4 regions of the Desulfovibrio intestinivivus genome follow, and region 1 is predicted to be linked to each of the others. Evidence: riboswitches for the same ligand, from Rfam matches in the RefSeq annotation. Region 1 holds a riboswitch; each other region holds the start of a gene.
What was found. A riboswitch is a leader RNA that binds a small molecule or an ion and turns the genes downstream of it on or off. The one in region 1 is predicted to bind cobalamin.

Region 2: another riboswitch for cobalamin. It lies ahead of ACUZ9P_RS02070 (FecCD family ABC transporter permease); the one in region 1 lies ahead of ACUZ9P_RS05130 (sirohydrochlorin cobaltochelatase).
Region 3: another riboswitch for cobalamin. It lies ahead of metE (5-methyltetrahydropteroyltriglutamate--homocysteine S-methyltransferase); the one in region 1 lies ahead of ACUZ9P_RS05130 (sirohydrochlorin cobaltochelatase).
Region 4: another riboswitch for cobalamin. It lies ahead of ACUZ9P_RS10890 (anaerobic ribonucleoside triphosphate reductase); the one in region 1 lies ahead of ACUZ9P_RS05130 (sirohydrochlorin cobaltochelatase).

What each region holds. Positions count from the first base shown of each region.
Region 1 is NZ_JBRBQT010000001.1:1,209,149-1,216,983, reverse strand. Features, by position in the region: gene ACUZ9P_RS05140 (hypothetical protein) at 1-192, shown strand, start outside; gene ACUZ9P_RS05135 (hypothetical protein) at 435-1,010, shown strand; gene ACUZ9P_RS05130 (sirohydrochlorin cobaltochelatase) at 1,190-2,128, opposite strand; cobalamin riboswitch at 2,157-2,377, opposite strand; gene ACUZ9P_RS05125 (30S ribosomal protein S1) at 2,594-4,306, shown strand; gene ACUZ9P_RS05120 (DMT family transporter) at 4,572-5,408, opposite strand; gene ACUZ9P_RS05115 (GGDEF domain-containing response regulator) at 5,837-7,081, shown strand; gene nspC (carboxynorspermidine decarboxylase) at 7,135-7,835, shown strand, end outside.
Region 2 is NZ_JBRBQT010000001.1:490,731-498,565, forward strand. Features, by position in the region: gene cobI (precorrin-2 C(20)-methyltransferase) at 230-946, opposite strand; gene ACUZ9P_RS02060 (ABC transporter substrate-binding protein) at 986-1,867, opposite strand; gene ACUZ9P_RS02065 (ABC transporter ATP-binding protein) at 1,824-2,750, opposite strand; gene ACUZ9P_RS02070 (FecCD family ABC transporter permease) at 2,750-3,850, opposite strand; cobalamin riboswitch at 4,070-4,248, opposite strand; gene ACUZ9P_RS02075 (polyphenol oxidase family protein) at 4,275-5,030, opposite strand; gene ACUZ9P_RS02080 (5-formyltetrahydrofolate cyclo-ligase) at 5,021-5,773, opposite strand; gene ACUZ9P_RS02085 (metallophosphoesterase) at 5,813-6,499, shown strand; gene ACUZ9P_RS02090 (Rne/Rng family ribonuclease) at 6,841-7,835, shown strand, end outside.
Region 3 is NZ_JBRBQT010000001.1:2,419,601-2,427,435, reverse strand. Features, by position in the region: gene ACUZ9P_RS10515 (hydroxyacid dehydrogenase) at 1-290, opposite strand, end outside; gene ACUZ9P_RS10510 (sigma 54-interacting transcriptional regulator) at 559-2,544, shown strand; cobalamin riboswitch at 2,742-2,914, shown strand; gene metE (5-methyltetrahydropteroyltriglutamate--homocysteine S-methyltransferase) at 3,037-5,301, shown strand; gene ACUZ9P_RS10500 (5-methyltetrahydropteroyltriglutamate--homocysteine S-methyltransferase) at 5,323-6,456, shown strand; gene hutW (heme anaerobic degradation radical SAM methyltransferase ChuW/HutW) at 6,908-7,835, shown strand, end outside.
Region 4 is NZ_JBRBQT010000001.1:2,527,695-2,535,529, reverse strand. Features, by position in the region: gene ACUZ9P_RS10890 (anaerobic ribonucleoside triphosphate reductase) at 26-2,281, opposite strand; cobalamin riboswitch at 2,404-2,582, opposite strand; gene ACUZ9P_RS10885 (M16 family metallopeptidase) at 3,188-5,803, opposite strand; gene ACUZ9P_RS10880 (ABC transporter ATP-binding protein) at 6,071-6,793, opposite strand; gene ACUZ9P_RS10875 (ABC transporter ATP-binding protein) at 6,950-7,771, opposite strand; gene ACUZ9P_RS10870 (branched-chain amino acid ABC transporter permease) at 7,768-7,835, opposite strand, start outside.

The DNA.
Region 1 (7,835 bases):
GCCTGCCGCGCTGCCCTGCCCGACCTTGCCCCAGCTGCCAGTTGCCCCGACAGGCAGCTTGACCGCTGCGTGGCGCAACAGCGCGATGGCGGATCATGGTGCGCCATCCTGTGCTGCTTTGCCCCTGATGAGGCATCCTGCCGGGGGGCTGCGGCCAGCATGCCCGCCTTTCTCTCCACGCCCGAACGCTAGGCCAAAACATCAGGCTAAAGTCGCCGCCTCAGTGTGTTAGCCCCCAGTGCCAGCTCAGAACGTTGAGCCCGAAATCCAGTCCCTTGCCCGACGGCGGACTCCTGCATTGCCGCGCGGGCGCTCCGCCCCGGCAAATTATCGCAAGTTCCCTTGCCGCATAGACCTTTCCCCCTTTTTGGCATAGGATTTAATGCGAGCGCGCCCCTGTTCTACGCGCCAGAACCGCCGACACTGGAGCGCGTATGCCCCTTGCCGCCTCACCCGCATCCTTCATCTCGCTTGCAGGCTATCTTATGCTTGCAGGGGGGGCGTTTGCACTGGTGCGGCCAGGGTTGGGCCTGCTTATCATTCCTGTACCGCTTCTGGCTATTCCCCTGCATTTTTTTGCGCGACGCATGGGCGATTTTGCGGGCGTAGCGCATTCCCGCTGGCAGATGCGCACCTTTGGCCTTTTCCTGCTGCTGTTTCTCGGGCTTGTGGGCATCTTTTTTATTCTTGGCGCAAGCTGCACTGACGGCCCGGCTCTGGACAGGCTGGAACTCATCGGTAATGCCTATAATGCGGGCAAGGTGGATCTGTACGCTTCGCTGGTGGGGCTGTGGGAAATCAAGGAATTGCAGGTTTTTACCCTGAGCGCCTCGGTGTGGGCGGGGCTGGCGCTTTTGTGGCCGCTCAAACGGGCATTTCAGGGCATGCTGGCGCTGGCTGCGGGCATTGCGCCCAAGGCATTGCCCCTCTGGGGCTGCTGGCTGGCCTTTGCGGCCGCTATTGCGGCGCAGGGCGGCATGCTGGCATGGCTGGTGGCCCGCCAGGCTTGAGGCACAAACAGACTCAAGCGCACTGAACCCCACGAAAATTCCCGAAAATCCTACGCCGGAAGCAGCACCTCCCGCATTCAGCATTTTCCCGCCCAAAAACGCGGGAGCCGCACAAACCGGGCGCGCTGTCCCGGCTTATGCGGCTCCCGCAACACATGTGCGGCGCAGGCAATGACCCGCTACTGCTTCTTGGGTTCCTTGGTCAGATCATCGAAAGCTTCGCGGGCATGGCGCACCAGAATGGCGCGTGCACCGGCAATCTGGCCCAAACCCTTGAGGTTGGTCTCCACCTTGAAACCTGCGGCCTTGAGCTTCGAGGCCCAGGAATCGTCTTCATCCCCGGCCAGATCGTTGTGCGCATGGTCGCCAGCCACCAGCATGAGCGGCTCGATAACCACTTTCTTGACCTTGGCGGCCTTGAGTTCCACCAGCAGATCGTCCACGCTGCGTGCGCCCTCGACTGTCGCCATAAACACGCGCTTGTCCGCATCGTGGAACACGGCGCGTGTGCCTTCAAACGTCAGATCCGCGCGGCCATGACTCTGGCCGTGACCCATGAGCACCAGGGCTGCATCCTTGCCGCGCAGGGACTTGACGTCTTCCCTGATGGCCTGAATGAGCTCCTGCGCGTCTTTTTTCGATTCCAGCATGGGGCGACCAAGAAAGACGGAGTCAAAGCGGCCCGAATTTTTTTGCAGATCGATAAGCACGGCCCGTTCAAGCTCGCTGAACTCCTCGCCCGCCATGACGTGCAGCGACTGTACGCGCACGACCTTGACGCCATTCTTGGCAAGCTGGGCGAGGCCATCGCTGATGCCGCCCACGGGATGCCCCTCGGCGGCTATTTTTTTGCGGATAATCTGCGAGGTATAGGCCCACACCACAGGCTGACCGGGAAAAGCGGCCTTGAACTCCGCATCCACGGCCTTCATGGAAGCCAGGGCTTCGGGCACGCTGGTGCCAAAGGCCACCAGCAGCACTCCGGCCTTGGGGCTCTCCGCGCCGGATTCAGCGGCAGGGGCAAGCACAGGTGCGCCCATGACGGCGCACAACAAAAAAATGGGCAAAAGAGTACGAGTGAAAAAATGCAAAATGGAATGCGGCGTAGTACGCAGCATGGCAACCTCCTCAATGGCGCGTTGACGGGTTAAGTTTGGATGAAATGCCGGAGGATATTCGGACTTGAGGGCATGGGGGCCTCGCGCCCCTTGCCTAGACTTCGCCTTCGCCGCTCGCGCGACTGGCTGTAGCGCCCCGCCATGTGGCGGAACGATGAAGCTTCGTTCCCTCTTACCGCAGCGCGACTGTTTCCGATTTTAACGGAATTCCCCGCCGACTTTTTCAAAACAATTCATGCGGCAATAAAAGTCAAGGGGGGGATACCCTGCAAGCCCCGCCAGGCAGGCCCTTGCAGGGTATCCCCCTTGCGGGCGGCCACGGCTGCGCCATCAAAAGCGGCGCGGAATCCCGATTTTTCGGCGGCTAAAGCCGATTTGGCGCGTATTTTTTCTTGTTCTTCTGATGAAATCCTGATAATAAAGCACCTCCCTGTTATGGGGAAATTATGTTTGGAGGCTGGACATATGGCAGGTTTGGAAACCGGGCACGACAACGAAATCAATTTCGAAAGCGCCCTTGAAAACTACCTCAATCCCGATTTCGGCGATCTTGAGGAAGGCTCTATCACGAAGGGCGAAATCGTCCGCGTGGATGATGACAATGTGCTTGTTGACGTGAACTTCAAGTCCGAAGGGCAGATTCCCGCGGCAGAATTCCGCGACCCCGCCGGCAACATTTCCGTCAAAGTGGGCGATCGTGTTGACGTTTACGTTGTTCGCAAGAACGAAAACGACGGCACCATCACTCTTTCTTTCGAGAAAGCCAAGCGCATGCAGGTGTTCGACCAGCTCGAAGACGTGCAGGAAAACAACCGGGTCATCAAGGGCCACATTGTCCGCCGCATCAAGGGTGGCTACACCGTGGACATCGGCGGTGTGGAAGCGTTTTTGCCCGGTTCACATGTGGATCTGCGCCCCGTGCCGGATATGGATGCCCTGGTCAACCAGGAATTCGAATTCCGCGTGCTCAAGATCAACCGCCGCCGCAGCAACGTTATCGTTTCTCGCCGCGTGCTGCTTGAAGAGGAGCGCGATTCCAAACGCCAGGATCTGCTGCGCACCCTTGAAGAAAACCAGATCGTTACCGGTAAGGCCAAGAACATCACCGAATACGGCGTGTTTGTTGACCTCGGCGGCCTCGACGGCCTGCTACACATCACCGACATGAGCTGGAAGCGCATTCGCCATCCCAAGGAAATGATCACCATCGGTCAGGAACTGACCCTGAAGGTGCTTTCCTTTGATCGCGACAACAACAAAGTTTCCCTCGGCCTCAAGCAGCTCGTGCCCGATCCGTGGCAGGACATCTCCGCCCGCTTCCCCGAAGGGGCTAAGTGCAGCGGCAAGGTCACCAACCTGGTTGACTACGGCGCATTTGTGGAACTGGAACCCGGCGTTGAAGGCCTGGTGCACATTTCCGAAATGTCCTGGACCCGCAAGCTGCGTCATCCTTCCCAGATGGTTCACACCGGCGACGAAGTCGAAGTGGTCATCCTGGGCGTGGACGGCGACAAGAAGCGCATCAGCCTCGGCATGAAGCAGGTTCGCCCCAATCCCTGGGAACTGGTTGCTGAAAAGTACCCTGAAGGCACCGTCCTTGAAGGCGTCATCAAGAACATCACCGAATTCGGCATGTTCATTGGCATCGAAGACGGCATCGACGGCCTTATCCACGTTTCCGACATTTCCTGGACCAAGAAAGTGCGTCACCCCAATGAGCTGTACAAGGTGGGCGACACCGTGCAGGCCAAGGTGCTGACCGTGGATCAGGAAAACGAAAAGTTCACCCTCGGCGTGAAGCAGCTGGTGGATGATCCGTGGGGCCATGTGCCCAACACCTACCCCGTGGGCTGCACCATCAAGGGTATTGTGACCAACATCACCGACTTCGGCCTCTTTGTTGAAGTGGAAGAAGGTATCGAAGGCCTGGTGCACGTGTCCGAACTTTCCAGCAAGAAAGTGAAGACCCCCGCCGAGATCTACAAGGAAGGCCAGGAAATCCAGGCCAAGGTTATCCATGTCAGCGCTGAAGAGCGCCGCCTGGGCCTGTCCATCAAGCAGATCAAGGACGAGGAAGAACGCCGCAAGCCCAAGGAATTCCATTCCGGCTCGCAAGAAGCCGGTCAGAGCCTGGGCGACCTGCTCAAGCAGAAGTTTGAAGAAAGCGAAAACAGCTAGTCTGTTTCTGCTTCAAAATACAAAAGGGCGTTCCCGCAAGGGAGCGCCCTTTCTTGTTGCCTGCCAGCAACAAACAGCGAGGGGTGATTGCGTTGGTAATGTGCCGGCGATGCACCCGTGATATCTAGGCAGGGCTGACTCCTTGCCCCAGAGGCAGAACGATCACCACACTGGGGTGGACGTGCGCCGCGTTCAGCAAAGGCTGCCTCTCGCAATAGTCCGCTGCCATAATCACCGGCGAGTCTGCCAGCCTGCAACCTTCTGCTCAAGCCAGCTTGAGCAGTGCAGCACCACCGACAACCAACAGCACAGAAAATCCGCGCAAGGGCGTAAAACGCTCGTGCAGCAGCCACATGGCCAGCAGCATGCCAAAGATCACCGAAGTCTCGCGCAGGGCCGCCACAACAGCGATAGGTGCCAGGGTCATGGCCCACAGGGCAATGCCGTATGAACCCATGCTCGCCAACCCGCCAAACGTACCTACAGCAATCCGCTTACGGGCATAGCGCACGTAGCTCCAGCCATGTCGCCACAGGATGTAAACATGCACTGGGAGCGCGTTGATCAAAAAAATCCAGGTGGTGTAGGTCGCTGCGTTGCCGCTTTCGCGCGCACCAAGGCCGTCCGCCAGCGTGTACCCCATGATGATGCATGAGGTGCGCAACGAGATAAAAACTTCGCTCCACCCATAGCCACGGCGCATATTATCCGTGGCAAGGCACAGAATCCCCGCGCACAGCGTAAGCACGCCGCACCATGCGCCCACAGACATGTTCACGCCAAAGGCCAGCAGGGCCAGCGAGGTGAGCAAGGGCGCGCATCCGCGCATTACGGTGTAGGCAAAAGACATGTCTACTCGCTCATACGCGGCAGAAATGCAAATGTAATACCCGAGGTGGCACAGGCACGACATGCCAAGATAAGGCCACGCGGCCTGCGGCAGAGGCGGCAAAAAAGGCAGCAGACACAACGCGCCCACGCAAGCGCCAAAGGCGTTCAAGCCTGTTTCAAACAGCTTGTTCTCACCGCTTTTGACAATAATATTCCAAAGCGCGTGCAGAAATGCGGCAAAGAGGATGGCAAGCAATATTGATGGGGACATGGGCCTTGCTACCTTTTTGCCGGGAGAATGCCAAGACCAGGCCGCATGCTCCACCCAACAAAGAGGGGCAATACTGTGAAGGCGCACACCCATGCCGAGCCACATACATTGCGATAATGCGCCCTCAATCGCCAACGTGATTCCGTGCCCGCGCAAAAGGGCAAAACTCCTCGTGCAGGCTTTGTTGCGTGCTATCGTGGGCAGAACTGCGGCAGGCAATCGTTCCCGCTGCACTGGCCCGGTATTTCGCCAGCGGTGCTGTGTGGGGGATGTTCTGCAAATATAACACGCAAGAGCCGTTATCCCTTTTGACTGCAAGAGCAAAAATCAATACGATCAAAATTCACAGCCGCCGCGCAGGTTCCGCACTCTTGCACGGCGCAATTTTTTTATCCTGCCCCAAACCAATCCCCCATGCGGAAGCAAACATGCAGAAAGTTCTCATCGTTGAAGACAGCCGGACAACAGCGCGCTTTATGGCGCACAATCTCAAGGAACAATTGGGGCTTTCCTACGAATGCGCCGAGGATCGCCAGCAGGCATTGAAACTGCTGGAGGACAATCCCTCGCAGTACTTTCTCGCCCTTTGCGACCTCAACCTGCCCGACGCTCCCAACGGCGAGATTGTCCCTGCCATCCTTGCCCGGCACATCCCTGTGGTGGTGGTCAGCGCCCATTTTGACGAAGACATCTATAAGCGCCTGATGTTGCAGGGCGTTACCGATTATATCGTCAAGCGCACCCCCGATGACATGATGTACCTCATGCGGGTGGTGAGCCGCCTGCGCGCCAACAGCGGCGTTGAAGCCCTGATTGTGGACGATTCCAACCTCTGGTGCATGCAGGTATCCGAGTTGCTGCGGCGCCAGCGCATCACTGCTTACACGGCAGGCAATGGCCTGGAAGCCTTGCAGATTCTCAAGGAGCACCCTGGCATACGCATTGTGCTGGCTGACCACTACATGCCCGGCATGGACGGCATCAAGCTCACCGCCGCCATCCGCAAAACCCACACCATGGACGAGCTGTCCATTATTGTCATTTCTGTGGGTACGGACGCGGGAGCGCAATTTCTGCGGTCAGGGGCCAACGATTACGTATTCAAAACATCCTCCTTTGAGGAACTTTTGTGCCGTATTTCCATGAATCTTGACATTCAGGATCTTATCCGTAAAAACCGCGCCCTTGCAGAGCGCGATGCCCTCACCAACCTGCTGGTGCGCCGTCAGTTTTTCTCTGAAGCGCAAGAGGCTGTGGCCGAGGCAAGAAAAGGACGTCGGGCCATGGCCGCCGCCATGATTGATGTGGATTATTTCAAACAGGTCAATGACCGTTACGGGCACCTGGCGGGCGATATTGCCCTGCGGCAGCTTGGCGGCATGCTGCGCGACGAGTTTCCCGAGCCCTACATTTGCGGACGCTACGGTGGTGAAGAATTTTGCGTGGTCGCGCCGAGCATGGATAAAAACGACTTCGCCCGAAGGCTTGAAAATTTTCGCACTTCCGTTAGTTCAAAACCAGTGCAGATCGGCGCGCTCAGCATAGCCATTTCTGTTTCCATCGGCATGGCCGAACAAAAGGCCAGCGACCTCGAATCGCTCATAAACGCGGCCGATGCCCAGCTTTACACAGCCAAACGGGAAGGGCGCGACCGCTTTATCTGGCAAGCATAAGCCAGCGCTGGCGCGGCACCATACTGAAAATCTCTTTGTTCAAAGGAACATCCATGCACTGCCAGAACCCTCTGTTCGATCCCGCCCGCATTCCTTCGCCCTGTTTTGTTCTGGACGAAGCGCAGCTTCTGGCCAATGCCGCCACTCTGGGCGCTGTTCAGGAACGCACCGGGGCCAAGATTCTTCTTGCGCTCAAGGGTTACGCAGCCTGGGCAACCTTTCCGCTCCTTTCGCGCACCAAGGGGCACGGCCCCTTGTGGGGAGCCTGCGCAAGTTCTGTGGACGAAGCGCGGCTGGCGCGGGAGGACTTTGGGGGCGAGGTGCATGCCTTTGCCGCTGCATGGAACCGGCGCGAGATGGCCGAGTTGCTCACCCTTGTGGATCACCTGGTATTCAACTCCATTGCCCAGTGGCGCGAATTCGCGCCCGCAGTGGCCATGCAGAACAAGAGCCGCTGCCCGGACCGCCAGATTCAGTGCGGCCTGCGCATCAACCCAGAGCATTCCGAGGGCGCAGCCGCCATCTACAACCCCTGCTCGCCGGGCTCGCGCCTGGGCATCAGGCCCAAAGACTTTGACCCTACGGCCCTGGAGGGCATTTCCGGGCTTCATTTCCATACCCTGTGCGAACAGGGGGCAGATGCCCTTGAGCGCACCCTGAGGGCCGTTGAACACCATTTTGGACAGTGGTTGCCGCAATGCCGCTGGATCAACTTTGGCGGCGGGCACCACATCACCAAGCCCGGTTATGATCT
Region 2 (7,835 bases), 720 kb from region 1:
GGACGCGGAGGCGATGGTTGGTGTTGGGCGAATTTGCAAAATACGCATTTTTCTGGACTGACAAGGAAAAGTCCTGTTTTTGAGCGCAGCGTACTCAAGTACGTGAGCATCAAAAACAGGACTTTAACGCAGTCAGGCCAAAAAAGTCGGGTTTGCGTAAATCAGCCTGACAGGCTCACCCCGCCATCAAATTTTTCCTCTACCCCCAGCCCTTCACACTGCCACAGGGCTACACCTGCGGCTTACGGCTCAGAATCAACGACATATAGGGCGGAGTCTCGCCCGCAGCACAAGCTCCGCCAAGCCCCAGACAGACCTTCTCCGCTGGCTGCTCCACATGACTCGCCAGGACGCACGACTCCAGTCTGTTAGTAGCGCCCAAGGCTTCCGCAATGGCCGGCAGGTTGCGATAGGCCTTGAGAATCACAGCAGTATCACTCTGTTGCAATGAATCTTCCAGACTCTCCCGACTGTTGATGCCCGGTATGATGCGCAAGGTCTCGCCGTTTTCGCACAACACGGTGCGGGTGCGGGCAGCTGCCGCCTGAAAGGACGTGATGCCGGGAATGACCTCCACCGCCAGATGCGGCGCGCATTCGCCAAGTGTCCGCATGAGATAGCCAAATGTACTGTACACCAGCGGATCGCCAATGGTCAGAAAAGCGGCGCTCTGCCCACTTTCCAGCACGTCTCTGGTGGTCTGGGCCGCTACGCGCCACGCCTCACGCAGCACGGAACGGTCGCGCGTCATGGGAAATTCCAGCCGCAACACGCGCACATCGGCCCGCAGATGCGGGCGCGCCGTGTCCAGCGCCGCTGAAAAATCATTGCGGGGCGAGGCTGCCGCAAGGATAACATCCACCTCGCCCAACACCCTGACTGCCCGCAGGGTCAAAAGATCAGGCGCGCCGGGGCCGACGCCCACGCCGTAGAGAATTCCGTTCATTATCTGCTCTCTTTACAATGCTCTGAAATATTTATGGGATCAGCGATGCAGCCAGCTATCCAGCTCTTCCGCCGCATCCAGGGCGCGGGGGCCGGGGCGGGCAAAACGCTCTTCGTCCACCACGAGCACGCGCCCGGCGCGCTGAGCGCGCAAATCCCTGTAGTGATCACGCTCAGCCAAGGGCGTTGGCTCAGGATTCATGGGGCCTTTCTGAATAATGTACGCATCCGGGTCTGCCGCAATCAGGGCTTCTTCGCTGTAGCGCACCAGCTTTTTGCTGTCGTTCACCACGTTTTCGCCCCCGGCAAGGGCCAGTATCTCGCTGCTGATACCGCCGCGTCCGGCAGCCAGAAGATTGGGATAACGCACCTCATAAAAAACACGCGCCACGGGCTTGCCCGCATTGCGTCTGCGCAATGCCTGCATTCGGATCTTCCAGTCGTTTACGAGAACCTGGGCTTTATCCTCGCGTCCGGCAAGCCGCCCCAGGGTTTCCGTAACTTCAAACAGCCGCTCAAAGGAATTTACTTCAAATGTCAGCACCTTGAGGCCCAAAGAACGCAAATTTTCGGTCTGGGTCTGGGCTTCGCTGCGGCCCTCAAGCTGCAAAACCACATCCGGCTGCTGCGCCAGCACAAGCTCGGCATTGGGGCGCATGTGCGTGCCAATGGCAGGCAGGGCCGCAAGCTCCGGCAGATTACCGTCCGCAGCTGTGCGCGCCACCAAAAGGTCGCCAGCGCCCAGGGCCAGAAAAATTTCGTTGAACGCTCCGTACAGGGCGATCACCCTTTTGACGGGTTGCGCAAAGGTTACTGTCGCGCCAGTGTCGTCCGTGATGACAATGGGTGCGGAATCACGGCGCTCGCTGTTTTCAGAGTTAGCCGCCTGCGCTCCTGCCGGGAATAGAACCAGACTGAACATCAGACACAACGTCATCAACAGAGGCCGCCGGGACAGCAGATTTTCCCCCGCTCCACGGGCCTGTTGCGCTGGCAAGCAGGGCCTGAGGCAGCCCCCACCGAGGGTGGGGCAACACGCAGATGGGTATGTTGTAAAGCGCACCGAGATTCTCCTCTGTAAAAACCTTTGCTACCGGCCCGTCAAAAACCAGATTTCCGTCCCGCAGCCCCATAAGACGCGTGGCATAGAGGGCGGCCAGATTGCAGTCGTGCACGGCCATGAGCACGCAGGCTCCGGCGGCGCGGCGGCGCTCAAGCAGGTCGAACAGATCAACCATGCGCGCCCAGTCCAGCCCTGCGGCCAGTTCGTCCAGCAGCAGGAGCGGGCTTTCCTGCGCAAGGGCGCGGGCAAGCAAAACCCTTTGCAGCTCGCCGCCCGAAAGTTCTGTGAGCCTGCGCTGTGCCAGCGGCGCGGCCCCGGTTTCTTCAAGCGCCCGGTCTGCCGCCGCATAGTCTTCCCGCCCGTAGGCCCCTAGCCACGAAAGATGGGCAAAACGCCCGAGCAGCACCATCTGCCGTGCGGTAAGGCCCTGCGGCAACTGCCCCCGCTGCGGCACCACCGCCACCATGCGGGCGCGCTCGCGCGGCTTCAATGCCGCCAGCGGACGCCCCTGAATCTCAATGGCGCCAGCCTGCGGCATCAGCACCCCAGAAAGGACGCGCAGCAGCGTTGTTTTGCCGCTGCCATTGGGGCCAAGCAGGGCGGCGCACTCCCCGGCGTGCAGGGTAAAGCCCGCCTCGTGCAGCACGCTCTGCCCGCCGTATCCGGCGCGCACCCCGGCAATACGCAGCACAGGCGGTGCTGTGCGCCCCTCATGGCGAATATCTTGGTCAGGCCGCAGCATCAGCGCCTCCGCACCAGCAGGGCAAAAAACGGCCCGCCAAGCAAGGCCGTGACCACGCCCACGGGCAATTCCTGCCCACCAGAAAGCACGCAACGGGCCAGCACATCCGCCCAGACCAGCAGCACACCACCGCCGAAAAAGGCCGCAGCCAGCAAGGGGCCGTGCCCCCAGCCCAGCAGCAAACGCAACACGTGCGGCACCACCAGCCCCACAAATCCGATCACCCCGGCCACGGCCACGCAGCCAGCGGTCATGCAGCTTGCTCCGGCCAGCAGCCACAGGCGGGCGCGGCCCACATCAAGGCCTGTCTGAGCGGCCTGCTCATCGCCAAGGGCAAGTACGTCCAGGGAGCGCCAGCCAAAGGCCGTTGCCAGCAATCCCGGTACAAGGGTTGCCAGCAAGAGGGGCAGACTGCTCCAGCCCCGGCCCTGAAAGGAACCCATGATCCAGAACACGATGCTGGTTACGGATTCCTCGTTGAGGGCCTTCACAAGGGCCACCAGCGCCCCCAAAAATGCGGCCACGGCAATGCCCGCAAGAATAACGCTCTCCCGGCTGAACGCGCCGTCGCCGCGCCCCAGCCACAGTGCGCAGCCAAGAGCTGCCAGCGCGCCGATCAGGGCAGCAGGGGCCACCAGCCCGGCATGACTGAAGCCAGCCAGCCCAGGCACATTGCCCAACCACGAAATACTCCCCAGCATGACCACCAGCGGCCCGCCAAGGGCTATAGCCATGCTGGCCCCGCAGGCAGCCCCGGCGGAAATGCCCAGAGTAAAGGGATCAGCCAACGGATTGCGCAACACGCCCTGCAATGCCGCCCCGGCCATAGCCAGAGCGCCGCCGCACAGGGCGGCCAGACACACCCGGGCAAGCCGGATGCTCACCACAACCCCGGTCAGGGCCGGATCATCAGGCGCAGGCGCAAAGCCTGCCAATGCCGCCAAAGCGCGAAACACGCTCTGCGCGCTCAAGGGCACAGGCCCCGGCAAACAGGCCAGCGGCAGCGAAACAAGCCACACGACCACAAGACCGGTAAAAACCGGCCACAGCCTGCGGGATTGCGGGTAGGAGGAAGGAGAAGATTCGGTCGTTCTGGTCATGCCAGCCCTCTGGCCGTAGCCTGCGGGGGCGAACGCGGGCCAAAGCGTTGGCTGACCTCAGGGGTCAGACCCTTGCCCAGTGGTGGCCTGCGCCACACGGGCATAAAAAAAGCCTCTTCCACTCGTGGTGGAAGAGGCCCGTATTTCCTCTGTCCTGCCGGCAAAAACCCGTTGCCGTGGGGCGGCCAATGCCGCACCGTGGTGCCGTCATTCCATGACTGCGCACCTTGGGGCATGGCAGGTCTTCCGGCTTGGTTCCCCTGCTCCGGCCTTCCCGTTTCCAGTGGCGCAAGATGGAGCAAGGTTAAGAACCTTACGGCGGCGGGTCCGCTCCCGTTTTTCACGGGATTCCCTTTTCAAGCCGGTCTACCCGGCTACCAATGCCGCCAACACTCTAGGCGTGGCCTTGCGGCCTGTCAATGGCTCAGGCTGCTATCCACACAAGGCTGGCCTGACGGCCCGAGCGTCTGGCGCAGCGGTAGGAAAAAAACTGCTCGTTGTTGCTGGCGGTGCAGATGTCCAGCCCATAGATGTTGCGTGACAAAAGGCCCGCGCGCTCAAGCTGGTGCCGCGTGAGACCCCACAAATCCATGGTTTTGCTGCTGGCGTCAAACCAGGGCAGGTAAGGATCGCCCCACTCCTTGTCAAAATTGACAAATTCCGCCTTGCCCGGCCCAAGGCTGGGGCCGCGCACAGCCAACAGATCGTGCGGTTCAAGGCCGTAACGCTCGCAGAAGCGGGCCACGCCCGTGATGGGGAAATCGCAGCGGTTGCCGCGCCAGCCCGCATGCATGGCGGCGATATATGCACCGCTTTTGTGGGCAATGAGGATGGGCTGGCAATCTGCCGTTTTGATGAGCAGCCCAAGGCCGGGACGCGCTGTGGCCATGCCGTCGCCTTCCGCCGTAACGGCTGTTTCGCAGGCCACGGCTTCCGGCTCAAAAACAAAACCATCGCCGTGCACCTGCATCAGCTCGGCCCAGGCGGTCATGCCCTGCGGGCGCAGGCCTTCCAGCATGCTGCGGCGGTTGGCAATGACGTGCTCGGGGTTATCCTGCACGGTAAAAGCAATGTTGCCGCCGCCAAACTCGCCAAGGCTCACGCCTCCGGCGCGGGTCTGAAAGGCGCAGCGCACCTGCGGAACACCGGGAAATACAAAGGGGATATAGCTTACAGACACAGCATACGCTCTTCAGTACATATATAGTTGACCCGCTGGTCCCAGGGGGCCAGGGGCAGGGATTCCACAAGCTGAAATTCAAAGCACAGGCCCACGCGGGGGCAGGTGAATCCTTTTTCCAGAAAGCGGTCGTAATAGCCGCCGCCATAGCCCAGGCGTCCGCCAGTGAGATCAAAGGCCACGCCGGGCAGGAGCGCAAGGTCGGGGGCAAGGGGGTGTGCCCCTGCGCCACTGCCGCCCGCAGCTTCCGGCCCGAAACCGGGCAGGGAATCGCGCGGTTCAAGCAGACCCAGGGGGCCGGGCCGCAAATGATCCGGGCCGCTGCACGCCACAAAATCCATAAATCCCGGTTCGCTGCGCCGCACACGCGGCAGCCACACGAGCATACCGGCCTGCCATGCCGCGCGCAGCAGGGCTTGCGTACCAAGCTCGCCCCTAACCCCCACATAGAGGGCCACGGAGCGGGCATTCTTCCACAGGATGGATTCCATCAGTCTGCTCTGGGCCGCTTCGCTACGGATTTCGGCCAACTGGAGCGACTGCTCCGCCCGCAGATGGCGCATAACTTTACGCACATCGTTTCTGGCCTGAGCCGTAGCATCGGGCAGCTCGCCAGAAAGATTGCCCGCCAAACACGTTGGCGGAGCGTCCGGCTGGTTCACTGGCTGGCTGGGCGGCACAGGCGCGGGGGACGTGGCATTGGAGGGCAAGCGGCTCTTTCCTTGTAGTGCAATGTGTGGCATTCTCAACACCTGCGCCACTGTAACAAAGGAAGCAACACCATGCCAAGCGCCGACTCTCAGGATTTTCTCTGGATCGCCGTGGGCGACATCCACGACGAACCTGAACGTTTTGCCCAGATACCGGAACTCTCGCAGGCTGACGGCATTATCGTTACCGGCGACCTGACCATCACCGGCGGCGTCAAGCAGGCAGAGCATGTCATGAACGCCCTGTGCGTCCACGACATCCCCGTGCTGGCCCAGATCGGCAACATGGACAGGCCTGAAGTTGACCAGTGGCTGAGCGAAAAAGGCTGGAACCTCCACGCCGTCACCCGTGAGCTTACGCCCGAAATCGCCATTTTTGGCGTTGGAGCCTCCACATTTACGCCCTTTGGCACGCCGAGCGAATTTCCGGAATCCGCATTTTCCGCGTGGCTTGAAACCTGCTGGCAAAAAGCCCGCCACTATCCGCACAGCGTGCTTGTTTCGCACAATCCACCCAAGGATACCGCGTGCGACATGATCCCCGGCGGCATTCACGTGGGTTCCACAGCCGTGCGCGAATTTCTTGAAGAAGCCCAGCCGGACATCTGCCTGTGCGGGCATATCCACGAATCGCGGGCCATGGACCGCGTGGGCCGCACCCTTGTGGTCAACCCCGGCATGCTGGCGCAGGGCGGCTACGTGCTGCTGCGCTCCAATTCGGGCCAGCTCTCCGCCGAACTCAAGATGCTTGAAGACTAATTTTTGTCTGCCGCATCTGCCGGAACGCATTGCAATGATGTGATTCGGCAGATGTGGCCCTTGCCCCGGCCCCACACCCTCACCCGCAGTTTTTCTTCTGCCTCCGCAGCATGTTATCATGACAGGATGCAGCTCTCATCGCCCGCATTTTCCGGCCCGTCCCTTGCCCGCTTGCATATTTTCAAAAAAAACGTACTCTCCAAAAAGCGGATTAGCATGCTGCCGCCTTCGCGCGCCTTGTTGGCGCTGCGGCGGAGCAAGTACGGCACATTCCCGTAAATGCGTTGCATGCTGGCTGAAATTTTCGCGGAGGCTCAGCGCCCCGCAGCAAAAGGATTTTCATGATAGATCAAGACACCCCCGTGGCCGCTTCACAGCCAGCCACGGATGCATCGTCGCAGGAAGTTTCCAAACCCAAACGTTCAACCACAACACGCAGCAAAGCCAAGCCAGCCGCCAAGCCAACCTCTGGCAAAACAGCTCCCGGCAAAACCGCGTCCCAATCCTCCGAATCCACGCCCGCCAAGGATTCCTCTGATTCTAAAAGCGGTTCCGATTCCAAGGCCGCCCAGGCCGAATCAGCTTCATCCAAGACCACGGCATCAAAAGCCGCCAAGGCCACAGGCCGTAGTGCGGGCAAAACAGCAAAGACGACTGCCGCCAAAGCTAAAAAAACGGCTGACGCCCCCAAAGAAATTTCTGGCAGCACGGCAGATGCCGTAGCGCCCAAGTCAGACGCTGCCACTGCTGTTGAGGCCCCCAAGGCCGCTGGCAAAACAGCGAGCAAATCTTCTGCCAAAACTCCGGGCAAGGCTCCTGCCAAAGCTGCGGGCAAAACCGCAACGCCCCGCAAGGGCAAGGCAACAGAAGCCAGCGCAGCGGAAGCCACGGCGACGGTCAAAACGGCGGAAGCTTCTGATAGCTCCAGGCAGGAAGCCGCACAGCAAAAATCTGCCGTTCCCCAAAAGCCCGCCGCCGCAAAGGCTCCCAAAGGTCGGCCCGCAAAAGCCACGGCAAAAAGCACTGTTCAGGTAACTGCTCCGATAATTGGCGCAGCGCCTGCAAACACAGCCCCCAAGGCCGCAAGCCCCACAGCAGATAAGCCTGCGGCTTCTGCGGCCCTCACAAGCCCGGCCCCGGTGGCTCAAGCCACTGCCAAAACAGCAGAATTGAGCGCAAAACAGCCGCCGGAACAAATTTCAGACAAGCCCGCAGAAGCTGCGCCGAGCCAGAACGCCCCCGCAGCGGAACGCGCTCAAAGCCCCAGACAGGCTGCCGACCAAAACGCGAGCCAGACCACAGACAAGACCGCCGACCAGACGGAACAGGATGCAGA
Region 3 (7,835 bases), 1.2 Mb from region 1:
AGTTCGGCTACTGAATTTACGTTGCTCAGCGGGGTATACACAACAGGTATGCCCCGCTCCTTGGCTGTGACCAGATCAATGGCGTTCACGCCAACGCCGTGCTTGCCGATAACCTTCAGCCCCGGTGCAGCAAGAATCTGCTCGCGCGTGACGGACGCGGCGCGCACAATGACCGCATCCGCTCGGGAAAGGTCGTTTTTTTCCGGATCATCCCACGCCACTACTTCCGCCACAGCACGCAGTTTGCGCATGGCGCTTTCGTCTATGGGTTCTATGACATGAACTCTCATGGTGTCCTCCCTATGAAACATGGCGAATGCATTCTTGCGCCAAAAAGCAAGAGACATGCCAGTAGAGTCCAGTGGTTGCAGACAGGCGCACACACCTTAAAAAACTCATTAATTACAGCGTATTACAATACTAAAACAGTATTCATCCTTCAGGCTACCTCCAGAATACCGGCGGGTTCAGAATGATGTGTTGCATCTATCTGTTTCATTTATGTTTCACTTGATATACCATGTATCAAAAGGAAACAATTTGCAGATGGAGACGTCCATGGTTCATATCCGCAGGGAAGACATTCTGTTCATCACCCCAAGCGAACCGATTACCAACACTATCAGCAACATTTTCAGCCGCATCGGCGAGAGCTTTCTTGTTTATGAAGCAGCGCTGGAAGATGCAGTGCGCCTTGCCCAAAGCCATATCGACCAGGGGCAGGCCATGGTTGTAGTCAGCAACGGCGGCACGGCTGCCCTGCTTAAAGAAGCCCTCAAAACGCATGTGCTGGAGCTAAGGTATACGAGCGTGGACATGCTGCGCGCGGTCAACCGCGCCTTTGGCCTTGCGGATAAAATCGCGGTGGTGGGATTTGAATCCTTCACCTACAACGCTCTTGCCCTAAAGGATTTTTTTGAAAAACCGGTGATTGTGGAAACCCTGACGGATCTTGCCGATATATCGGAAAGACTGCGGCAGCTCATTGCCAGAGGCGTAAAGGCCTTTGTGGGCGGCTCGCCCGTGGTAAACGCCGCACGGGCTCTTGGCGCGCAGGGCGTACACATCGACATGGATCCGCGCGTCATTCAGGACGCCATTGAAGAGGGCAAGCGCATTGTTTCGCTCCAGAAGGAAAAAGACCTGCGCCTCGGCACAATTAATGCCCTGCTCAACTCCATCAACGATGGCATTATCGGCATTGATGCCTCGGGGCATATTTCTGAGATAAACCGCATCGGCCTTGAGCTGCTTGGCCTGCGGCGGCAAGATGTGGTGGGGCGCGACGTGCGCGAGGTTTTGGGCATGCCCTGGGAATCCTGCATCCAGACGCCTGAAAACGAGCAAGCCTCCGAGGTATGCCTGATAGGCGGCAATTCTCTGGCTGTTACCAGTGTGCCCATCCACGTGAACGGGCACAGCCGGGGCGCGGTGCTTACGTTGCAGGAAGTGCGGCGCATCCAGTCTCTGGAGCAGCGGGTGCGCAAACGGGTACGTGATTCTGGGCATGTGGCCAAAAGCACCTTTGCCGATGTGGTGGGAAAATCGGAATCACTGGAAAAAGCAAAAAAGCGGGCCTTTACCTATGCGCAGTCCGAAAGCACTGTCCTCATTTACGGCAAAACAGGAACAGGCAAGGAGCTATTTGCGCAGTCTATCCACAATGCCAGCGCCAGGGCAGACAGCCCCTTTGTGGCCGTAAACTGCGCCGCTCTGCCAGAAAACCTGCTTGAGAGCGAGCTGTTCGGCTATGTGCGGGGGGCGTTCACTGGTGCCAGCGAAAGCGGCAAAATGGGTCTTTTTGAAATGGCCCACTGCGGCACCATTTTTCTGGATGAAATAAGCGAAATGCCTTTACCCCTGCAATGTCGCCTGCTGCGAGTCCTACAGGAAAAAGAGGTTTCGCGCGTGGGCGACAACAAGGTAACGCCGGTGGATGTGCGCATTATCGCGGCCACCAACCGCAATCTGGCGAAAGAAGTTCAGGCGGGAAGGTTCAGGGAAGACCTGTACTACAGACTGGCGGTGCTCATTCTGGAGCTTCCCCCGCTGGTGGAACGCTTGGGGGATGTCGGCCTGCTGGCGCGGTTCATACTGCACAGAAAATCCAAAGAACAGCACAAACCCATGCCAAGAATAGATCCACGGGGAATGGCGCTTCTGGAAACTATCCCCTGGCCGGGCAATGTACGGCAACTGGCCAATGTTCTGGAGCGAGCCATGGTTATTGCCACGCATGGTGTGCTTTCTGAAGACATCATGGCCGATTCCCTGCGCAGCTGTCACCCATACGAACAGACATGCTCAAACGACGTTGCCCCAGTTGTCAGCCAACAGGACTCCTCTGCCGCCAGCCTTTATGCTCTGGAAGCACGCGCCCTGCGCGACATGTTGCGGCAATGCGGCGGAAACAGAAAAGAAACTGCGCTCCGGTTGGGCATTGGGCGCGCTACGCTTTGGAGAAAAATGAAAAAGTTCGGCCTGTTCGAGCAGGATACTTTGCCCGAAACCAGGGAGGAACCTGAATGGGAAAACAAGCAATAGCACCGGATACAACCATCTGTGCATAGGCCCGCTATCCCACTACTCTGCTCTTCTATGAATCTGCTCCGCTTCATTCTGGTGCTCCTATGGCAGGAGCACTACCTTTCAATGCATATCTTTAGGGGGGCGATTTTAGGCCACAGCATGTGGGTATTGCACAAAGGCGACTGTTGACGAAAAGAACAAAACTATATATCAATTTATCCAGATATTGTGATTAGAAACGGAAGGCAGTGAAAATCTGCCGCGGGCGCGCCACTGTAACCGGCATTTACCTGGGTCATGGTCACTGTTTGCAATTGCAAATGGGAAGGCCAGACTGCCACAGGCCGGAAGCCAGGAGACGACTTGTCACAATTGCTGCGATTGGCGCAGCACGGCAGTACTGTCTCGCGTACAGGCAAATGCCCGGCCTGACGGATGCCCCGCATCCTGTTCTGGACGAACGTGAAATGGACTGCCCTTTCAACTTCTATTGAAAGGAGCATCCCCATGAAAACCCACATTCTCGGGTTTCCATCAATCGGCAGACAAAGAGAGCTGAAACAAGCCCTTGAGTCTTTCTGGGACGGTACCCGTTCCGCCCAATCCCTTATTGAAGTCGCAAACGACCTGAAAAAGCGACACTGGCGCATCCAGCGCGATGCTGGCCTTGCTTATGTGACCACCGGAGATTTTTCGCTTTATGACCGCATGCTCGATATCACTTGCATGCTCGGTGCAGTGCCCGCAAGGTTTGCCGCGGACAAGGCCGACTCACCGCTAGAGAGATACTTCAGCCTTGCGCGGGGTGACGCCCTGCGCAATGTTCCGCCCTTGGAAATGACCAAGTGGTTCGACACCAACTACCACTACCTTGTACCAGAATTTGAAGGCGATGCGCCCTGGCAGGAGGGTAAGCATCCTGTACTGGCAGACACGCTCCTGGCCCGGGATCTGGGCTTTGCGCCCAAGCCAGCCATGATCGGGCCTTTTACCTGGCTGACGCTGGCAAAATCGCGGCACGAGGCACACAAATGGTCGCGCCTTGAGAGCATTGTCTTGGTGTACGCCAATCTGCTGGCCTCGCTCGCCCCTCTCTGCGACAGTATCCAGATAGAAGAACCCGTGCTGAGCACAGAGTTGCTGCCCCCGGCTGCGGTCAGGCGCTTTACCGAAATATACGCGGGTCTCAACGCCGCCTGCGGCAACAGGCTGATGCTCACAACATACTTTGGGCCGCTTGAAAAAAATCTCGCGCTGGCGGTGGATTCCGGCTGCGCGGTGCTGCATGTGGATATGGTACGCGGCAGGGATGAGCTGGGCAAAATCATGGCCGCCATCCCTGATAATATGGCGCTTTCGCTTGGAGCAGTGAACGGGCGTAATATCTGGAAGACGGATTTTGCCCGGATATTGCCGTGCATTGCGCAAGCAACAGCGGCTTTGGGCAGCGAACGGATTCTTGTCGGCTCAAGCTGCTCCTTGCTGCACTCGCCCGTGGATCTGGAGGCAGAAACAGCCCTGCCAGACCATATCCGTCACCGCATGGCCTTTGCGGTGCAAAAATGTGCGGAAGTTGCAAACCTTGGGAAAATTGCGGAACAGGCTAATTCCGAAGGATTGCAGCGCAATACGGCAGACCCGCATGATGCCGCAGCGCATCCCGATCAGTATGTTGAAACTGTGCGGCAGCGGGTTGCCGCCGTCGCCCCTTCGCAACTGCACCGCCAATCCAGCTATCCCGCCCGCAAAAAAGCGCAAGGCTGGCTTGCCTTGCCTCCCCTGCCCACTACGACCATCGGGTCGTTTCCTCAAACGGCAGAAATACGCAAAACCCGGCGCGACTTCAAAAACGGTAGCATAAACGAAGCCGCATACACGGCAGCCATGCAAAATGAGATCCGCCATTGCATTGAAAAGCAGGAACAGCTGGGTCTGGACGTACTGGTGCATGGCGAAGCGGAACGCAACGACATGGTTGAATACTTCGGTCAACAACTGGGAGGATTCTGCTTTACGCAGAACGGCTGGGTGCAGAGCTACGGCAGCCGTTGCGTTAAACCGCCCGTAATCTACGGTGATGTGTACCGCAAAAAGCCCATGACCGTAGCCTGGATACGCTATGCGCAGTCGCTCACGCAAAAGCCGGTCAAGGGCATGCTCACAGGCCCGGTGACCATTCTGTGCTGGAGCTTTGTACGGGACGACCTCCCGCGGGCAGAAGTGTGCAAGCAGATTGCCTTTGCTATCCGAGACGAAGTTCTTGATCTGGAAAAGGCTGGCGTGCGCATCATCCAGATTGACGAGGCCGCCCTGCGCGAGGGTATGCCCCTGACTCGCGCAGCAGCGGAAGATTATCTTCATTGGGCCGTGGAGGCTTTCAGGCTGGCTACCTCAAGCGTTGCCGACAGCACGCAGATACACACGCACATGTGCTACAGCGAGTTCAACGCCATTCTGCCCTGGATTGCCCAGATGGACGCCGATGTCATCAGCATAGAATCCAGCCGCAGCGGCATGGAGCTTCTGGAGGCTTTTGACAGGTTCAACTACTCCAACGAGGTCGGCCCCGGCGTGTACGATATCCACAGCCCACGCGTGCCTTCAACGGAAGAAATGATCGAACTGCTGCACCGCGCACTCAGGCACATTCCAGCGGAAAAACTGTGGGTTAACCCTGATTGCGGCCTGAAAACACGCCAGTGGGATGAAGCGTACCCGTCGCTGGAAAACATGGTTGAAGCCGCAAAAACTGTTCGCGCCACGCTGGCGTAACCGAACATAAAGGATAAATAAATGAAGGCTGAAAAAAACACCGTAGATTTTTGGAACAAACCTCCTTTCCGCGCTGACCACGTGGGCAGCTTTCTGCGCCCGGAATCCATAAAAAAGGCCAGAAAACAACTGCAAGACAAAGAAATCACCCCCGATGATCTGCGCAAGGTGGAAGACGAGGCCATCCGTAAGTTGGTAGAAAAACAGAAACAGTGCGGGCTCAAGGCCGTTACCGATGGCGAATTTCGCCGCAGTTGGTGGCATCTGGATTTTTTTGCTGGGCTTCAGGGCATTCAAAAAACGGCTACCAGCAAGGGCTTTATTTTTCACGGCGTACACACCAAGGCCGAAAGCGTTGAGCTGGCTGGCCCGGTGGGCTTTTCCAACCACCCCATGCTGCGTGATTTTGCCTTTCTTAAATCCTGCGCTGGCGAGCACACGGCCAAAATGACCATTCCTTCACCAGCCATGCTCCACTTTGTTCTGGCTATCCGCAACGAGCAGTTTACCCTGCCCAATTTCTATGGGTCTGAAAACGCGTTGCTGGAAGATATTGCCAATGCGTACAAAGACGCCCTGAAGGCATTTTACGACGCTGGCTGCCGCTACCTCCAGCTGGATGACACGAGCTGGGGTGCCCTGTGCTCCGCCGAACAGCGCGCAGCGCTGACAAAGAGAGGCATTGATCCTGCGGCGTTGGCGGCAAAATATGTGAACCTTGTAAATGCCGCCATCGCAGACCGGCCCTCCGACATGACGGTGACCATGCACATCTGCCGGGGAAACTTCCGTTCCACATGGTTTTCCAGCGGCGGATACGAACCTGTGGCGCAGGAGCTTTTTGGCAGGGCCAGACTGGACGGCTTCTTTCTGGAATACGATTCCGAGCGTGCAGGCGATTTTACGCCGCTCAGGCACATGCGTGACCAGCAGGTGGTTCTTGGGCTGGTATCAAGCAAGACCGGCACGCTGGAAGACCGTGGTGCCATCAGGGCAAGAATAGATGAAGCTGCGCAGACTGTTCCGCTTGAGCAGCTTTGCCTCAGCCCCCAGTGCGGCTTTTCCTCCACTGAAGAAGGAAACACGCTGACAGAAGAAGAGCAGTGGAACAAGATACGCCTTGTTGTTGAAGTGGCGGAAAGCGTCTGGAAGTAGCATGCACACCGGGTCGATGTCGCACGGCCTTTGGGTGATGCAGCAACATTGCTGCCCTAGACTGGCTTGATAAAAAAACGGCCACCTGATGCGCCCCAAGCCCCTGCCCTGCGATTATGCGGGCAGGGGCTTTTGCTGGCAGCTTATACTGGCGCGCCGTTGCCAGATAAGCTGCCGAATTCAGGCAGCGCCTCCGGCGGATTGCAAGCAATCTTTTTCTGCCCCTCCCATCATCACGATCCCCCTTGCTCCCCTCGCAAATTTTGCAAGAAGCCCGCTACTGTTCTTTGGCTCCAAGCTGCTTTCTCCACCATTTTTCCATTAACAGCCGGGCGTCCTCACGAATTGCTGAGCTTTTTTCAATCTGGTATTGACATTCTTTTTCAATTTAATTAATTGAAGTTAACAGAATTAGTTAAGACTAACTTTTATTTGCAATCGAGGAACGCAGATGCATCCCCAGCCTAACCAGAAAATTTACGAAATGCCCGATCCGGGCAAATTATCGGCGGCGTCAGGGCGCGCGCCCAAAGACCTCTCCGCTTTTTTTGCCAAAGAAGGCGTATGCGCCCTCTCGCACGCCTTTGACGGCAAAATCGCCATGCACCCCGGTACTGGCGGCAACATGATTGAGCCGGAAAGCATGCAGAGCCATATGGATCTGCTTTTGGCCTCGCCCCTCAAGGGCAAAACAGTGGCCTACATCCATGTGCCCTTTTGCCAGACGCACTGCCTGTACTGCGGGTTTTACAACAAGGCCTATCACGAAAGCGACAGCCGCCTGTATGCCGACGCCCTGCTGGCGGAGCTGCAAATGTGGCGCGAGCGCAAGGCAGTGCAGAGCACGCCCGTTCACGCCGTGTATTTTGGCGGCGGCACCCCCACAGCCCTTGAAGCGGAAGACCTCAAGCGCATTCTTGAAGGAGTGCGAGAGGCGCTCCCGCTTGCCAACGACTGCGAAATCACGGTTGAAGGCAGGCTCACCAATTTCGGGCCTAGCAAAATGGAAGCCTGCCTTGAAGGCGGCGCAAACCGCTTTTCGCTGGGCGTGCAGAGCTTCCATACCTCCATCCGGCAGTCCATGGGGCGGCTGGGTTCGCGCGAAGACATGGAGCGCGGCCTTGAGCAGCTTTTGAGCTACGATCAGGCCGCCGTCATTGTTGACCTTATTTACGGTTTCCCCAACCAGACGCTGGAACTCTGGCGCGAAGACATTGCCGTTGCCCAATCCCTCAACCTTGACGGGGCGGACTGCTACCAGCTCAATGTGTACCGCCAGACCCCGCTTGGGCGCGGCATCGAACAGGGCAAAATCGCCCCCACGGCGGATATTCCCCTTCAGTCGGCCATGTACGCCGCAGCGGTGGAAGACATGGAAG
Region 4 (7,835 bases), 1.3 Mb from region 1:
AGTTGATGAAAATTGTATATGACCGCTAGTCCCACTTGGGGGTGTGCGGGTATTTTTTACGCAGTTCTTTAAGCAGCTCGGCACTCACGCCTTCGCCTTCCTTACGGCCGCAACGGGGGCAGGCGCCATTGATCACACCCACATAGCCGCAGACAGGGTCGCGATCCAGGGGATGGTTGATGGAGCCGTAGCCAACGCCATTATCGTGCATAAAACGGATGATGCTCTCAAAGGCCTCAAGGTTTTTGCAGGTATCGCCATCCAGCTCCACATAGGTGATGTGGCCCGCATTGGTCAGCGCGTGGTACGGAGCCTCGATCTGTATCTTTTTAAAGGCCTTGATGGGGCAGTACACCGGCACGTGGAACGAGTTGGTGTAGTAATCCCTGTCAGTGATGCCGGGGATGCTGCCGAACTTTTCCTTGTCGAGATTGACAAAGCGCCCGCTCAGGCTTTCCGCCGGGGTGGCGATGAGTGAAAAATTGAGCCCTGTCTTTTCAGCTTCGTCATCGCACCGCTTGCGCAGATGCGTAACAATCTCAATGCCAAGCTTCTGGGCATCTTCGCTTTCGCCGTGGTGCTGGCCCACAAGAGCCTTGAGCGTTTCGGCAAGGCCGATAAAGCCCACGGTCAGTGTGCCGTGCTTGAGCACTTCTTCAATGCTGTCGTCCCAACCCAGTTTGTCGGAATCAAGCCAGATGCCCTCGCCCATGAGGAAGGGATAGTTACGCACCTTTTTGGCGCTCTGGATCTTGAGCCGGTGCAGCAACTGGCGGAACACCAGATCGATCTTGTCGTCCAGCAGAGCGTAGAAACGGCTGATATCACCGCGCGCATCCAGCCCAAGCCGGGGAAGGTTGATGGACGTAAAGCTCAGATTACCGCGACCGCACGTAACCTGCCTGTCCTTGTCGTACACGTTGCCAAGCACACGTGTGCGGCAGCCCATGTACGCCACTTCCGTATTATAGTCGTCCGGATGGTAGTACTGGAGGTTGTACGGCGCATCAAGAAAGCTGAAATTGGGGAAGAGCCGCATGGCGGAAACATCCATAGCCTGCTTGAAAAGATCGTAGTTGGGATCTTCGGGATTATAGTTGACCCCGGACTTCACCTTGAAAATCTGCACGGGGAAAATGGAGGTTTCCCCATTGCCAAGCCCGGCCTTGGTGGCGCGCAGCAAGTTTTTGACAACTATGCGGCCCTCGGCAGAAACATCCGTGCCGTAGTTGATGGAGCTGAAAGGCACCTGCGCGCCTGCGCGGGAATTCATGGTGTTCAGGTTGTGGATCAGGGCTTCCATGGCCTGATAGGTGCGGCGCTCTGTGTATTTGAAGGCTTCGCCGGCAGCATAGGCATGCGCGCGCGTTACAAGTTCGCGCTGGGCCTCGGGGGCAGCCGCCACAAGAGCTTCTCCAAAGGCATCGCAGGTGCCAAGGCGTGGGCCTTCGGGCAACAGTGCGATGGTTTCTCTGGCGGCGTCAATGGCTGCCTGCTCTTCCAGATTCTGGGCAATGCGCAAAAAGGCGGCAAAGGCGCGCTCATATTCCTTGCGGTAGGTTTTGATAACGCCTTCGGCCATGGCAAAGTCAAAATGCGGCACACTCTGGCCGCCGTGCATTTCATTCTGGTTGGCCTGAATGGCAATGCAGGCAAGGGCCGAGTAGCTCTCAATGGAATTGGGCTCGCGCAAATGCCCGTGCCCCGTGGAAAAACCATTTTTAAACAGGGGGATAAGGTCAATCTGGCAGCACGTTTCCGTGAGCATGTAAAAATCTTTGTCGTGAATGTGGATATCGCCGTTAAGATGCGCGGCAGATGCATCCTTGGGCAGAATGTAGTTATCGATGAAGAATTTTGAGCCCTCGGAACCATACTTGAGCATGGTGCCCATGGCCGTATCGCCATCGATATTGGCGTTCTCGCGCTTGATGTCTTCCTGCAGGGCCGGGGAATACGTAAGTTTTTTATAGATATCCATGAGATACGATTCCGCATTACGGATTTTCGTATGCTCGGCCCGGTACAGAATGTAAGCCTTGGCGCTTTTGGCGTAGTCGTACTGAATCAGGGTTTCTTCAACAACATCCTGAATTTCTTCCACATGCTTGAGGCAGCGCGACTCCAGCTTTTTGCACACCTTTTCGGTGACAAACAGCAGGTCAGTGGGGGACATGTCTTCACCGCCAACTGCCTGATTGGCCTTGGTGATGGCATTGAGAATCTTGACCGAATCAAAAGGCACTTCCGTGCCGTCGCGCTTAATAATGCTGGCGAGCATGAACTTCGCTCCAAACGTGTGGGCTATGAACAAAAAGGGCGCCCGAACAAAACGGGCGGAGAGGCCATCAATGGCCTTTTTCTGACGGTTCATCTGCAAAAGCCCGTTGCAGATGCTCCACTTTCTTAGAACGGTTGAAAGTAGGTCTTCCGGCTTGCCTGCCGCTTTTCGGCCTTCCCGGTTTTATCCAGTGACACGCGAGGAAAAGCGGTTTTGAACAGGCACACGGCGGCGGGTCCGCTCCCGAATTTCACGGGAATTCCCTATTAAGCTCCATGGCGCTTTCAATGTCTAGAAAATCTCAAAAGAATTGCACCCTGTCAATAAATGCACGCAAAAAAGCTCTCCTAGTGCCGTAGCAACACTGCGAATTCACTATTGAATTTTCTTGCCTGCCCATTTTTTCACTACATCAAGGCCGCAAAACAGTGAGGGCGGGAACAAAAAAGTTCGCCCTGACTAGAGCCAGATCAGGCAACCTGACCCGCAACATGTGTGGCTTTGATTGGCGTTGCTGGAACATTTCGTCATGAATTCAGGCATCATGCCCGCATGGCGCTGCCGCCCAGGCACCGGCACTGCGACCGCAGCCGATACCTGGCGAGCTTTCCTCAGAAAGCAGTTCCCGTAACGCAGACAAGAACTTACTCTACCCACGCCGGGTTTTCAAGACGGCCTCCCCCACGTAAGGGGACTTACCTCGGACTTGACATTTTTATTTGCCCGCCCCTTGCCGAAGATATCGTTTATAAAAACTTTTTTTGTACGCGCAAACAGTGATTGAGCATTTCGTAACAGCCAAGCAACACAAGGGGCCGCATCGGCCCAACTCCGCTTCCACCGCCAATTTGCAGGGAAGCGCAATCGGATACCCGATGCAGCCCGTCAATAAACCCGAAACGCCGCCTACGGCAGCAGGATCATGTTGTAGAGGTTCTTGTCGTCCAGATACTTCTGCGCCACAGCCTGAATATCCGCAGGGGTCAGCTTGGCTGCTTTGTCGATGAGCGACTTGCTGAAATCGCGGGGCAGGCCCAGCACGGCGTCTGTGGCGGCCACGCCCGCGCGGGAATCAAGGCTTTGCTTGTCGCGGTAGTATTCGCCAAGCAGGCGGTTGGCCCCGGCCTCGAGCAGTTCCGTAGGCAGGGGTTTTGCCTTGATATCAGCAATAATCTTGGCAAAGCCTTCACGCGCCTGCGCCACCTTGTCAGGCGTAGTGCCAATATAAAAAGCCATCATGCCAGCCTGAGGCATGGCGCGGTAAAATGCCGTGACCGTGTACCCAAGGCCCTGCTCATCGCGCATCTGGCTGAACAGCAGGCCGCTCTGCCCGGAAAGCACAGACTGCAAAAGCATGAGTGCCGGGGCGTCCGGGCTGGTGTAGGGCACAGCCTTGAACATCTGGAGCACGTGGGCCTGATTGCGCCCCGGCAGATGCAGATCAAGGTTGCGGGCATCACCCCACGAGGGGGCGGGCAAGGAGAAATCCTTTTTGTCTGGCGCGGGCAATGTGCGGGCAAAGGCCAGCACGGCCTCGCGGTCAAAATCGCCTGCCACTGCCAGCACCCAGGGCTGCACGAGCTGCTTGTCCCAGAACGAGCGTACATCCTTGGGCGTAAACTTGGAAAGGTTCGCTTCCGTCCCCAGGCTGTCGTAGCCGTAGGGCTGCCCGCCGGGGAAGATGAAGGGATTCACGCGCGAGAACAGGAAGGAGGTGGGCCTGTCTGCCCGCTGGCGGATGGCGGCCTTCATGTTTTCCGCTTCACGCTTGATTTCCTTGGCTTCAAAGCGGGGCTTGCCCAGAACCTCGCCCAGCATGGAGAAATAATCGGCATTGAACCGGGCCGGGCCGGTCAGGGACACGGTAAAGGTTTGCAGGCCCGCCTTGGCGGAGAGTGATGCCGCGCGGTCGGCGAAATAGCGTTCCATGGCCTGGGCGTCCAGTTTGCCGCTGCCATCGCCAAGGGTGCTGGCCGTCAGTTCTGCCAGCCCTTGCTGGTCAGGCTTCAGCAGGGCGTTGCCGCCGGGCAGCATGAGATCAACCGCCACATAGGGCACAGTGGCATCAGGAATAAGAATGACGGTACGTCCCTGCCCCAGATCGACCACTTCCTGCTGACCCGCACTGGCCGAAGCCTGCTGCGCAGTTTTGGCAGCGGCGCTGCCGGGCCAGTTCTTTTGCAGCACGGCTTCCAGATCGGGCAGCTTGGCATTCTCAGGCGCGAGCACACGCACCCGCGCCCTGCTGGGGTCAAACCAGAGGTCAATGGCCTGCTGCACCTGCGGCTGCGAAACATTACGCTGGGTGAAGCGCAGATTTTGTTCCGCCACATCGCCGCCCAGTTCAAACTGGACGCTGCCCAGCCAGGAGGCCAGACCGTTGAGCGTTTCCGCCGAGCGGTCCATGCTGTCTTCAAGATTGTAGCGGGCGCGCTTGAGGGCCTCGGGTTTGAAGTCTGCGGCCTTGAGTTTGGCAAGATCTGTGGTCAGCCCCTGCCAGAAGGCCTCCAGCTTTTCCGGGGCCATATTGGCTGTAATGTACAGCATGCCCGCGCGCGCAAGGCTCATGTTGCCCACGCTGATGCTGTCCACAAGCTGCTTTTCATACTCGTATTTGCGGCTCAGCAGCGAGGTGCCGTCGCCGCCAAGCAGGTAGCTCAGCACGTCCAGATCCACAGAGCGCAGGTCCCGCAAGGCTGGCGCAGGAAAGGCCATGCCCAGATAGACCTTGTTCCAGGGGCCGCGCACCACTTCAACACGCTGACCGCCGGGGGCAGTAAGCAAATCGACCTGCGGCGGCGTAACAGCATCGTTGGTGTTGGCCATGCCGCCAAAAAGTTCCTGCGCGTGATGCATCACAGCTTGCGGATCAATATCGCCCGCCACCAGCAGCATCATGTTTTGCGGCTGATACCAGCGCTTCACATAGGCGCGAAGGTCATCGGCAGTGATGGCGCGCACGGTTTCCTTAAAACCAATGATGGGTCGCCCGTAGGGGGTGTTCTGGAGTGTGGACACCTGCAGGCTTTCAAACAGCCTGCTCATGGGCGAATCCTGATCGCGCTCAAGCTCGGAAATCACCACTTCTTTTTCCGACTCCAGCTCCTTGGGATCCAGAGAGGCCTGAAAGGCCATTTCTTTCACCACGTCCATGCCCATACGCCAGTGGGCGGCGGGCATGTCCGTCATGTACCATGTCTTGTCAAAGCTGGTGGCCGCGTTGAGGTAGCCGCCAAGGGCTTCCACATCGCGCGCCACCTGGCCCTTGGGCCGATGCTCTGTACCTTTGAAGACCATGTGCTCAAGCAGATGGCTGATGCCAGCCTGCTTGGCGTCCTCATTGGCCGACCCGGTGCGCACGTAAAGGCGCGTTGCCACCAGAGGAAAGCGGCTGTCCTTGATGATATACACGGAAAGCCCGTTGGGCAGTTTGGTCAGGGTTCGCTGTTCGCCCGGAGCCGCAGAGGCCGCGCCAGCCAGCAAGGCCAGCAGCAGGGGCAATAACAGAAGTATGCGTTGCATGTTTGCTCCTTATGGATTTGCAGTCGCAAGGGTGCAGCGGCGATGGATTGCCCCGCCCTGCTCCCGGACTGTTTTAACCGACTTGAATACTAATACCCCCGGCACGGGGTGGCAAGCTGCTGTCTTTTACCAAACCCGTCGGCCCGGCTTCATGAGGTCGTGGCCATGTTGAATTTGCCGAAGTTTTCAGCAACAAAAAACCGGCAGTCATGTGATCGCCGGTTTGAGCGCTGATCAGATCAACGCTGTTTGTAATCAGGAGAAGGTCTAGCCGCCGAGGTAGGCGTCCTTGACCTTGGGGTTTTCAAGCAGTTCGCGTCCAGGGCCTTCAAGCACGACCCTGCCAACTTCAAGAATGTAGGCATAGTGCGCCACAGAAAGCGCCGCAAAGGCGTTCTGCTCCACCAGCAGGACGGTTTTACCTTCTTCGTTGATGCGCTTGACGATGTCGAAAATTTCGCGCACCAGCAGCGGGGCAAGCCCCAGCGAAGGCTCGTCAAGCATGAGCAGATCGGGGCGGCTCATGAGCGCGCGGCCCACGGCCAGCATCTGCTGCTCGCCGCCGGAGAGCGTACCGCCTTTCTGCCAGAGACGTTCCTTGAGTCGTGGAAACAAGCTGTAAACCCACTCGATATCATGGGCTATTTCTGCCTTGTCGCTGCGCGAATACGCGCCCAGGTGCAGGTTTTCCTCCACCGTCAGATGGGGCAGGATACGCCGCCCTTCCGGCGAAAGAGAAATGCCCTTGCGCACCATGTCTTCAGGCTTGAGGCCCATGAGCGAAGCCGGGGCATCGCCCTCGTGCCGGGTCAGCAGAATGTCGCCGCTGATAGTTTTGTTCAGGCCGGCAATGGAGCGGATAATACTGCTCTTGCCCGCGCCGTTGGCCCCGATAAGCGTCACAATGCTGCCGCGCGGGATATTCAGGCTTACGCCCTGAACGGCCTGAATGCCGCCGTAGCGCACATGGAGATTACGAATTTCAAGCATGATGCACCCTGTCCATATGTCGGTCTGCACCGGAAGAGCTTTCCGGGCATGTCTATCTGCTGCGTATGGCCGTTTGCTCCTGCACAGGAGCGGCAAACAGCGCCTTTGCAAGCCGCAACGGGCAGCGGGAGCAAGGCTCCGCCGCCCTGGTCACGGCTAAATGACTTTTTCCAGCGAGGCGTCCTCACCCAGATAGGCGCGGATAACCACGGGGTTGTTGCGTATGGCTTCCGGCTCGCCCTCGGCGATCAAGGCGCCGTATTCCATGACCCAGATGTACTGGCACACGCCCATGACGACCTTCATGTCATGCTCGATCAGCAGGATGGTGAGGTCGAATTCGTCACGGATATGGCCGATAAAATGCATGAGATCCAGGCTTTCCTGCGGATTCATGCCCGCTGCGGGTTCATCAAGCAGCAACAGTTTTGGCTCTGTGGCCAGAGCGCGGGCAATCTCAAGCCTGCGCTGCGCGCCGTATGGCAGGCTGCCCGCCTGATCGTTGAGGTTGCCGCTCAGGTTTACCCGATCGGCAAGCTGCTTGCTTTTTTCCACAATGGCCGCTTCTTCCTTATAAAAAGCGGGAATCCCCAGAGGGGCCATCCACCAGGGGCAGCGGCGGCGCACATGACAGCCGACCATGATGTTTTCAAGCACGGTCATCTGCTGCGACAGACGGATGTTCTGGAAAGTGCGGGCCATGCCCATGCGGCAGATTTCCGAGGGGCCAAGACCCTTCACGCTCTTGCCGTCAAAAACCACGTCGCCTTCCTGAGGCGTGTAAAAACCGCTCAGAACGTTGAATGCGGTGGTTTTGCCGGCGCCGTTGGGGCCGATAATGCCCGCGATGGCACCCTTGGGCAGGGCGATGGAAAGATCGCTCACGGCGGTCACGCCGCCAAAGCGCATGGTCACGTCCTTGGCCAGCAGCAGCGCGCCCTCGTAATTGGGAGCCTTGGGCAGATTAAAACCGCTCATGCCTTGCCCCTCCTGAAGAACGCGCCCATTGATTTCCAGGTCAGCTCACGGGTTCCCATGATGC